Regions from separate parts of the Paenibacillus sp. FSL M7-0420 genome, predicted to be linked through region 3. Evidence: riboswitches for the same ligand, from Rfam matches in the RefSeq annotation. Region 3 holds a riboswitch; each other region holds the start of a gene.

Region 1 (3,271 bases), 4.4 Mb from region 3:
GGACCGCCTGCAGGAGGCGGCATTGTTCAGCCTTCAGCGGCTGATCGGGGAGAACCTGAATGAAGCCGGCGGCTCGCCCGGCGAAGAGCAGGAGCCTGCGGCTGCTCCCGGACCCAAGGGGATGCTGCCCGGAACCGGCGGCTTATCGCCGTCCACTACCCGTATTTGAAGCAATTGCTGTTGTAAGAACACCTACTTGTAAGGAGGCCAATGTAATGTACAAAACGATTGTAATCGGAACAGGCCCGGCCGGGCTGACTGCCGCGATTTATCTGGCGCGTGCGAACCTGAGCCCGCTGGTCATTGAAGGCTTGCAGCCGGGTGGACAACTGACAACGACGACAGAAGTGGAGAACTTTCCAGGCTTCCCTGAAGGGATTCTGGGTCCGGACCTGATGGACAATATGCGCAAGCAGGCGGAACGCTTCGGCGCTGAATTCAAGAACGGCTGGGTGGAGTCGGTGGACTTCTCACAGCGCCCGTTCAAGGTGACCGTGGACGGGATGGGTGTACTGGAAGCAGAATCAGTTATTATTTCAACCGGGGCCTCTGCAAGATATCTGGGCATCCCGGGCGAGCAGGAGAATGTGGGACGCGGGGTCAGCACCTGTGCGACCTGTGACGGCTTCTTTTTCCGTAATAAAAAGATTGTCGTCGTCGGCGGCGGAGACTCCGCCATGGAGGAAGCCAGCTTCCTGACCCGCTTTGCGTCCAGCGTAACGCTGGTTCACCGCCGTCCCGAGCTGCGGGCCTCGAAGATCATGCAGGACCGGGCGCGTGACAACAGTAAGGTAACCTGGGCCTTGAACCGCACACCGGTTGAAGTAACGGTAGGAGAGACCGGAGTGAAGGGCCTTACGGTGCTTAATAATGAGACAGGTCTGACAGAGCTGGTAGAAGCAGACGGCGTGTTCGTAGCGATTGGACACACACCGAACACAGCCTTCTTGGGCGGGCAAATCAACACGGATGCTAATGGCTATATCGTGGTGAACCCGGGTACCACCGAGACCAACATCCCAGGCGTATTCGCCTGCGGCGATGTGCAGGATACGCGTTACCGTCAAGCGATATCGGCAGCAGGGACCGGCTGTATGGCCGCCATGGATGCCGAGAAGTTCCTGGAAGGCACGATGGTGCACGACTGGAGCGAATCGCTGGACAAATAACGGGTTTACAACAATTACCCAAACTGGTAAAATGCATTTAATTAGATAAGATACCCACTAGGGGAGCCTGAATAGGCTGAGACGGGAAAATTGAATTTCCGGACCCTTGAACCTGATCTGGATCATACCAGCGTAGGAAAGTGGAGTCGGACCTTTTTTGAATACAGTCTTATTTGGCTGTTCCTTTAATAAAGCCGCTCCAGGTGGAGCGGCTTTTTGACTTGCAGGAATCTATAGATTCTTCAGCTCAATCTGCTGCGTGACCTCTTATCTGATGAGTGTACAGAGCGAAGAGGAGGAGATTGAAATGACAGGAATGCTCAAGAACGAAGAGGTGAATCTTTCCGGATTCCCCGCGAGCCGTAAAGTGTATGTGGAGGGCTCACGCCCGGATATCCGGGTTCCGATGCGGGAGATCAGCCTCAGCAGAACCGAAGGCGTTGCCGGGGAAGAGGACAATGCTCCGCTGCGGGTCTATGACACAAGCGGTATGTACACGGATGCTGCGGAGGAGACGGACATTCGGAGGGGACTGCCGCCGCACCGTTCATGCTGGATTGAGGAACGCGGCGATTCGGAGGAATACACCGGAAGAGCCGTCCGGCCGGAGGATAACGGAATCCGCAGAGAAGGGGCTGCCGCAGAAGCTCATCCAGGACTGTGCAGGAATCCCCGGCGGGCCTATGCAGGCGGCAATGTGACTCAGCTGTATTATGCAAGGCAAGGGATCATAACACCGGAAATGGAATATATTGCGATCCGTGAGAATATCCGGCCGGAGTTCGTAAGGGATGAGGTGGCCGCTGGCCGCGCCATCATTCCGGCCAATATCAATCACCCGGAGAGTGAGCCGATGATTATCGGCCGTAACTTCCTCGTGAAGATCAATGCGAATATCGGAAATTCTGCGGTCACTTCTTCTATTGAAGAAGAGGTGGAGAAGATGCGGTGGGCAACCCGCTGGGGGGCAGATACCATCATGGATCTCTCCACCGGCTCTAAGATCCATACCACCCGGGAGTGGATAATCCGCAATTCTCCTGTGCCGGTCGGGACAGTGCCCTTATACCAGGCGCTGGAGAAGGTGAACGGCATAGCCGAGGACTTAACCTGGGAGCTCTACCGTGACACGCTGATTGAGCAGGCGGAGCAGGGAGTGGATTACTTCACCATTCATGCCGGGGTACTGCGGCGCTATATTCCGCTGACTGCCCGGAGAATGACCGGCATCGTATCCCGGGGCGGATCGATTATGGCCGCCTGGTGCCTGGCTCATCAGCAGGAGAACTTCCTGTACACACACTTCGAGGATATATGTGAGATTATGAAGACGTATGATGTGGCCTTCTCGCTGGGGGATGGCCTGCGTCCCGGCTCTATCGCCGATGCCAATGATGAAGCTCAGTTCGCCGAGCTGGAGACACTGGGAGAACTGACGCTACTAGCCTGGAAGCACGATGTTCAGGTCATGGTCGAAGGTCCGGGCCATGTGCCGCTGCACAAGATTAAGGAGAATATGGACAAGCAGCTTGAGATCTGCCACGAAGCCCCTTTCTATACCCTCGGCCCGCTGACTACGGATATTGCACCCGGTTATGATCACATCACTTCGGCCATCGGGGCAGCGATAATCGGGGGGCTCGGGACGGCGATGCTGTGTTACGTTACACCTAAGGAGCATTTAGGCCTGCCTGACAAGAATGATGTGCGCGAAGGCGTCATTACCTATAAAATCGCTGCACATGCCGCAGACCTCGCCAAGGGACATCCGGGGGCGCAGGACCGGGATGATGCGCTGTCCAAGGCGCGGTTCGAGTTCCGCTGGCGCGACCAGTTCCATCTCTCCCTCGACCCGGAACGGGCGCTCGCGTATCATGACGAGACCCTTCCGGCAGAGGGGGCGAAGCAGGCGCATTTCTGTTCGATGTGCGGTCCTAAATTCTGCAGCATGCGGATTTCGCATGATATCCGTAATTCTCATAGATGGAGCAAATCACTGTAATTTAGCTGCTAATATAGCGGAATCGCAACATTCTTAGGCTATCCCCCAAGCTGAAAGGCTTGCGGGGATAGTCTTTTTATAGTTAGTGATTACAATCACA
Region 2 (3,271 bases), 3.0 Mb from region 3:
GCCCTTCTTCGTCGATGAACGGATGCTGGTGCAGGCCTTCTACGGCGTTAATCTCCCGGAGGATGAGGAAGAGATCAGTGTCGAGCTGCTCTACCGGGCCTCCCAAGTGGACGGTCTGAGCATCGACGGCACCCCCTATATGAGCGCAAGTGATCCAGACTATATCAAGCAGTATACCCGGGAGCATTGCTATAGCCGCTGGGGGCCGGACACCTACTATATGACCAATGAGCAGACCTTCTGCTGCGTGAGCCGGGCGAAGCCGGAGATTGCCGCCCAGCTGATCAGCCAGATGTACGGCGAGTATTATTACGGAATGCTGCTGAGTATTTTTCATAAAATCGTGCTGCTGAAGCTCGCCAACCTCCACTCCCGGCTGCGTATCAACCACGACAACGACGAGATCGAGAATCTGATCTTCCTGATCAACAAATTCTCGGCCAAATTCTATTTTCTGGAGCTGATCTCGCAGTCGCAGGGGCGGGAGATTTTTTTTCAGCTGCGTAAGGTGTATGGCAATGATGCCTTGTTCGATGAGGTGAAAATGACCCTGAATGACCTGTTCCAGTACCAGGACAAATTCCAGGCCAAACGGCGGGATACACTCCTGATGGTGCTCACGGTATTCACGGTCATCAGCGGGATATACGGGATGAATCAGGTCATCGAGGATCTGAAGGGCCAGATCGACTGGAGTAAAATGCTGGAGTATTCCGCGTTCGAGTATCTGGCTCTGTTCCTGACCTTCTCCGGGATCACCGTCAGTGTCGGCTTAACGCTGAGAGAGATCTGGAACGGCATCCGCAGCCGCCGCAAGAAGCGGCATTATACGAGGGATTAAGACACAAAGGGTGGACAACGGCAGGACTGCCGTCTATAATACACCGTAAGAACATAGCAATACCCGTGAACTTTATAGAACCAGGGGTGCTGGAATTGGCCGGCTGAGATTGTATCCCACAAGATACTGACCCTTACACCTGATCTGGATAATGCCAGCGTAGGAATCTTCATTCAGCACAGTGCCTTGAGCGGTACTGAAGCTGAAATCCCCTCACGCAAGTCACTGGCGTCCCGATCTTCGGGACGCTTTTTTGATTCTAAGGATGTACAGGAATAGGGTTTCTGTAAGCTCTGAAGACCAGGGGTTGCTGGAAGGAGAGAAAAAGAGAAATGGGAGTCAAAAAAACAACAGGAATGCTGCTGATCAGCTCTATGCTGGTTCTCGCGGTCGCGGGATGTGGCGGCGGGAACAACAGCGGCAATGCGGGGGCCAGCGCACCTGCTGCCGGTAACAGCACAGCTGCACCTGATGCAACCGCAGCCGCACCCACGGATGCACCTAAGGCGCTGACCCCGGTCAAGATTGCCCTGGACTGGACGCCGAACACGAATCATACCGGCCTGTATGCTGCCAAGGAGCTGGGCTATTACGCGGAGGAAGGTCTTGATGTGCAGATTGTACAGCCGGGCGCTGCCGGTTCCGACACAATGGTCACTTCTGGTGAAGCCCAGTTCGGCATCAGCGCCCAGGAGGCGCTGACCCTGGCCCGTCTGCAGGATGTGCCGCTGGTATCGATTGCTGCAATCATTCAGCATAATACCTCCGGGTTCGCGGCTCCGAAGGACCGCAATATTAAGACGCCGAAGGATTTCGAAGGCAAAACGTACGGAGGCTGGGGCTCCCCTGCGGAGCAGGCTGCCATGAAAGCCATCATGGACCCCGAAGGCGGGGATGTCTCCAAGGTGAAGCTGGTGAATATCGGCGAAGCGGACTTTTTTACAGCCGTGAAGCGGGATATTGACTTCGCCTGGATCTTCTATGCCTGGACCGGCGTGGAAGCGGAGCTGCGCGGGGAGCCGCTGGATATGCTGTATCTGAAGGATTACGCTCCGCAGCTGGATTACTACACTCCGGTGCTGACCACCAGCGAGAAGGAGATCGCCGAGCACCCTGAAGTGGTGAAGGCCTTCCTTAAGGCTACGTCAAAAGGCTATCAGTACGCCATCGACCACCCGGAAGAAGCCGCGACGGTCTTGTCCGATGCTGTCCCTGATCTGGACCCCAAGCTGGTGCTGGCCAGCCAGAAATGGCTTAGCCCGAAATACAAGGACGACGCCCCGCGCTGGGGTGAGCAGAAGCTTGAGATCTGGAAGAATTACGCCGACTGGATGTACGGCCTGAAGCTGCTGGATAAGCCGCTGGATGCGGAGAGTACGTTTACGAATGAATTTTTGCCGGAATCATAATGAGCCCGCATGACGGGAATCTTATACCTAACTTGAAAGGAATGATTGATCATGGCTAACACACTGCTCAGCATTCAGGTAATTCCCAAGACACCGAACAACGAGGATTCCATCCCTTACGTGGACAAGGCTATAGAGGTCATTCAAAAGTCAGGCGTGAAGCATCAGGTGAATCCGCTGGAGACCACGATGGAAGGCGAGCTGTCCGAGCTGCTGGATATTGTGCGCGACATGCATGAGGCGCTGATCGCTTCCGGCAGTCCTAGTGTCATCTCACAGATCAAGATCGCCCATAATCCGGGCGGCATCAGCATGGAGAAGCTGACGGAGAAATACCGGCCGTGAGAAGCACCTGGAAGCTAGTGTGGCCGCCCTTTGTGGCGGTCCTCTTTTTTGTCGGGATATGGCAGCTATCGGTCATGCTGTTCGACATCCCGGCTTACCAGTTGCCCAGCCCCGCGGATATCGCGCGTGAATCGAAGAACAACGCCTCCGGGATCTGGGAGCACACCGCCGCCACGCTGCGGCTGACCCTGATCGGCTTCCCGGTCGGCACAGGCATCGGCCTGCTCACCGCCTTGCTGCTGCATCTGCTGCCCTGGGTCAAGCGGGCGATCTATCCGCTGCTGATCCTCAGCCAGAATGTGCCCTCCATTGCGCTGGCCCCGCTGCTGATTATCTGGTTCGGCTTCGGCCTGCTGCCCAAAATCATCCTGATCACCCTCGTCTGCTTCTTCCCCGTAGCTGTTGCAGCCATGGGCGGAATGGCCCAAAGCGACCGGGTGATGATGAATTATATGAAGATGGCCGGTGCGGGCAAGTGGCAGATCTTCACCCGGCTGGAGCTTCCCGGCTCCTTGCCCTCCCTGTTCTCCGGGCTCAAAATCTCCGCCACCTATGCGGTGATGGGCGCAGTGGTGGCCGAATGGATCGGTGCCGACAAAGGGATCGGCTACTATATGCTGCTGCAGAAGGCCTCTTACCGGGCGGACCGGATGTTCGTGGCCATCGCCATTATCGT
Region 3 (3,271 bases):
CGCATGGTGCAGATAACGGGTATAGCGGATAGTAGTCATGAATAACGTCCTCTTTTCTTCAGAATAATCTTCTCCAGCGCGGCGACTGCCAGAAACAGCAGGATACCGAGTAGGGATAATAAGACAACGGCGGCGAACATCTTGGCGCTCTGCAGATTCCCGGCCATTCTGCGGCTGAAATAGCCCAGCCCCTGGCTGCCCCCAAGCCATTCCCCAATAGTTGCACCGATCACACAGTACACAGCCGACAGCTTCAGCCCGGAGAAAAAAGAGGGTAAAGCCAGCGGAACGCCCACCTTCCCGAGAATCTGCCAGCGGTTCGCGCCATATGTCAACAGCAGCTCCCGGTAGGCGTCCGTGTTCTTGGACAACCCGTCATAGGTGCCGATGACCACCGGGAAGAAAGCGGTCAGGAAGACAACGGCGACCTTGCTCCATAGGGTGTAGCCGAACCACATGATGAACAGGGGAGAGAGGGCGATCAGCGGAACCGTCTGGCTGATAATCAGCAGCGGGTACAGCGCCTTGGCCAGCGGACGGAACAGATGCATGGCGATTCCCAGCAGGCTGCCGCAGACCACGGATAGTGCGAAGCCTGTGAGCACTTCAAGCAGTGTGGCGGGCAGATGTACCCCGAACAATAGATGGCGCTCTTCCATCAATGCCATCCACACCGCAGACGGAGCCGGAAGGATGAAGGGAGGAACCAGGCCCAGCCGGGCTACAGTCTCCCAGACTGCAAGCGTCAGCAGGGCGAGCAGGGCAGCCGGACCGTAATGCTGGAGCAATCTTCTAGGAGCGGCGGTTCTCATATAGCTTCAGCTCCAATTCCTGGCGCAGGGCGGCGAACTGCGGCTCATAATTCAGACTGTGATGACGCGGGCGGGGGATACCGGCTGGGAATTCCTGCATCCCGCTGCCGCCACTGCCCGTCATTAGATAGATTCTGTCACTGAGCAGCAGAGCCTCCTCCAGATCATGGGTGATGAACAGCACCGTCTTGTCCAGCTCTGCCCATAACTCCAACAGCCAGCGCTGCAATGAACGCTTGGTAATGGCATCAAGCGCCCCGAACGGCTCATCGAGCAGCAGCAGATCATTCCCCGCCGCCACGGTGCGGAGGACCGCCACGCGCTGGCGCATCCCGCCGGACAGCTCCTGGGGATAAGCCCCTTCGGTTCCCTCAAGGCCGAAGCGTTGCAGCAGGGTACGGATCTCGGCCACAGCGGCCGCTTTGGGACGGCTGCGCTTGAGTTCCCAAGGCAGCAGACAATTGTCCAGCACGGTGCGCCAAGGGAGGAGGAGATCCTGCTGCGGCATGTAGGCCACACTGCCCAGCCTCTTCGCTGCTGCCGCGGACTCGGCTCCGTTCAGCGTAATCCTGCCTTTGTCCGGCTCCAGCAGGCCGGCGATGATTTTGAACAAGGTGCTTTTGCCGCATCCGCTTCCGCCTACGACAGAAATGAATTCGCCGCGCTGCACATTCATGGATAGCCCTGAGAAGACGGGGGTACGGGACGAGCCCGTCCCGAAAGCATAGGATAGATTGCTAATGTTGATCATAAGACTATGTACGAAGCCTCCCCGGATTGGTATAGATACTGCGTTGAGCACAAAAAAGCCCCATTCATTCCCGGAGGAATGAATGGGGCGGAAGGTACAGTCAGCTGCGGCCCTGTGACGTGAACCACTGATACATTCTGCTCCACTTCCCTCCGCTGGTATGATCCAGATCAGGTTCAAAGGGTCCGGAGCTTAAGCTCCGTCTCAGTCGGCCGACTCCCCTAGTGAATAATGTTGCTATTGAATTGGTAATTGCTACTTAATATACCACAAATTCTTCTCTTGTAAAGAGCAGACGCTCAGCGCTTCGCCAGACCGGTCACGAATAAAGTGACGATGCCCCGGGAGATGTCCAGCTTGGAGGAATGGTGCCGCTTCTGCTCATACAGGTACAGATCGGGGCTGAGGACAGAGATTAAGGCGGTGGCCGCAAAGGCCGGATCAATGTCAATAATCTCACCGCCCGCCGCAGCGCGCTGCAGCAGCTCTGTCATCATCACCCCCAGCCGCTGAAAAAAAGGATGCTCAAACTGGGTCAGCTGCTTCTTGCCGGTGAACTCGGCTTTGATCATATTCAGCAGCTCGGCATACTGCTCAATGAAATCGGCAATCTGCTCAATGCTGCTCTGCAGCTGAGCGAGAGCCGGAGCTTCACCGGCACTGGCAGCCACCTGCTGCTCCAGCCCGGACAGGAATTGATCTGCGCTGCCCTTCAGCAGTGCAGAACAGATCTCACCCTTGTCCGTGAAGCGGCGGTACAGGGAGCCTTGTCCTATGCCTGCTCGCTTGGCAATGCTGTACATGCTGACCGCCTCAAGACCGCTCTCGGTGAACAACTGGCGGGCAGCTTCAAGAATCCGCTGTACATAAGGATCGGCGGACTCGGGCGGGGCGGATTCTATGGCTTGCGGAGCTGAGCGCGGGAGCTGCGCAGCATCGGTGTCTGGCTTTTTCATGAGAACCCCTTTCAGAAAAGAATTGACACAACGGACAATTGTCCGTAGACTATGAATTGCGCTTACGGACAGTTGTCCGTTCACTCATTATATAGAACAATCTGCCCGCAGGTCAATCTAGAACGCGGACAGCTCAGGAGGAGAAGAGACATGGATCAGACCTTGAAGCAGGAAGCCGATTTCCGGCTGTCCGGCATTCTGGTTCCGCTGCTGGCCATCATTGCAGGAGTATTTATGGTTGTACTGGACAGTACGGCGATGAACGTAGCCTTGTCCAGGCTGGTGGTGGATTTCAAGACAGATCTGCATACGCTGCAGTGGGTAGTTACCGGATATATGCTGGCCCAGGCTTCCGTTATTCCGCTGTCCGGCTGGCTGTCTGACCGGTTCGGGGCCAAGACGGTCTTCCTGACGGCGGTAGTTGTGTTCACGATAGGCTCGATTCTGTGCGCTACACCAAGCAGCGCCGAGTGGCTGATTGTTTTCCGGGTTATTCAGGGACTGGGCGGCGGCTGTGTGCTCCCTGTCGGAATGGCCTATGTATACAGACTGGCTCCTAAAAGTAAGGTTGGCGTAGTCATGGGCATTATGGGTATTCCCGTCCTGTTCGCTCCGGCTATTGGTCCGGTATTGTCGGGCTGGCTGGTTGAATACCATTCCTGGCGCTGGATCTTCCTCATTAATATTCCGATTGGCATCATCGCTGTGCTGATCGGACTGCGCAAGCTGCCGAGTGCGGCGAAGAACAGCGT

The links. A riboswitch is a leader RNA that binds a small molecule or an ion and turns the genes downstream of it on or off. The one in region 3 is predicted to bind thiamine pyrophosphate.
Region 1: it holds a riboswitch for thiamine pyrophosphate, as region 3 does, so the genes downstream of both, thiC (phosphomethylpyrimidine synthase ThiC) here and MKX51_RS12985 (ABC transporter ATP-binding protein) in region 3, are expected to answer to the same signal.
Region 2: it holds a riboswitch for thiamine pyrophosphate, as region 3 does, so the genes downstream of both, MKX51_RS00490 (ABC transporter substrate-binding protein) here and MKX51_RS12985 (ABC transporter ATP-binding protein) in region 3, are expected to answer to the same signal.

What each region holds. Positions count from the first base shown of each region.
Region 1 is NZ_JBBOCJ010000001.1:7,451,930-7,455,200, forward strand. It holds gene MKX51_RS32255 (tetratricopeptide repeat protein) at 1-169, shown strand, start outside; gene trxB (thioredoxin-disulfide reductase) at 216-1,169, shown strand; TPP riboswitch at 1,219-1,325, shown strand; gene thiC (phosphomethylpyrimidine synthase ThiC) at 1,477-3,171, shown strand.
Region 2 is NZ_JBBOCJ010000001.1:106,849-110,119, reverse strand. It holds gene MKX51_RS00495 (hypothetical protein) at 1-841, shown strand, start outside; TPP riboswitch at 914-1,024, shown strand; gene MKX51_RS00490 (ABC transporter substrate-binding protein) at 1,174-2,250, shown strand; gene MKX51_RS00485 (thiamine-binding protein) at 2,302-2,595, shown strand; gene MKX51_RS00480 (ABC transporter permease) at 2,592-3,271, shown strand, end outside.
Region 3 is NZ_JBBOCJ010000001.1:3,082,126-3,085,396, forward strand. It holds gene MKX51_RS12975 (ABC transporter substrate-binding protein) at 1-39, opposite strand, end outside; gene MKX51_RS12980 (ABC transporter permease) at 36-812, opposite strand; gene MKX51_RS12985 (ABC transporter ATP-binding protein) at 793-1,614, opposite strand; TPP riboswitch at 1,694-1,796, opposite strand; gene MKX51_RS12990 (TetR/AcrR family transcriptional regulator) at 1,863-2,519, opposite strand; gene MKX51_RS12995 (DHA2 family efflux MFS transporter permease subunit) at 2,670-3,271, shown strand, end outside.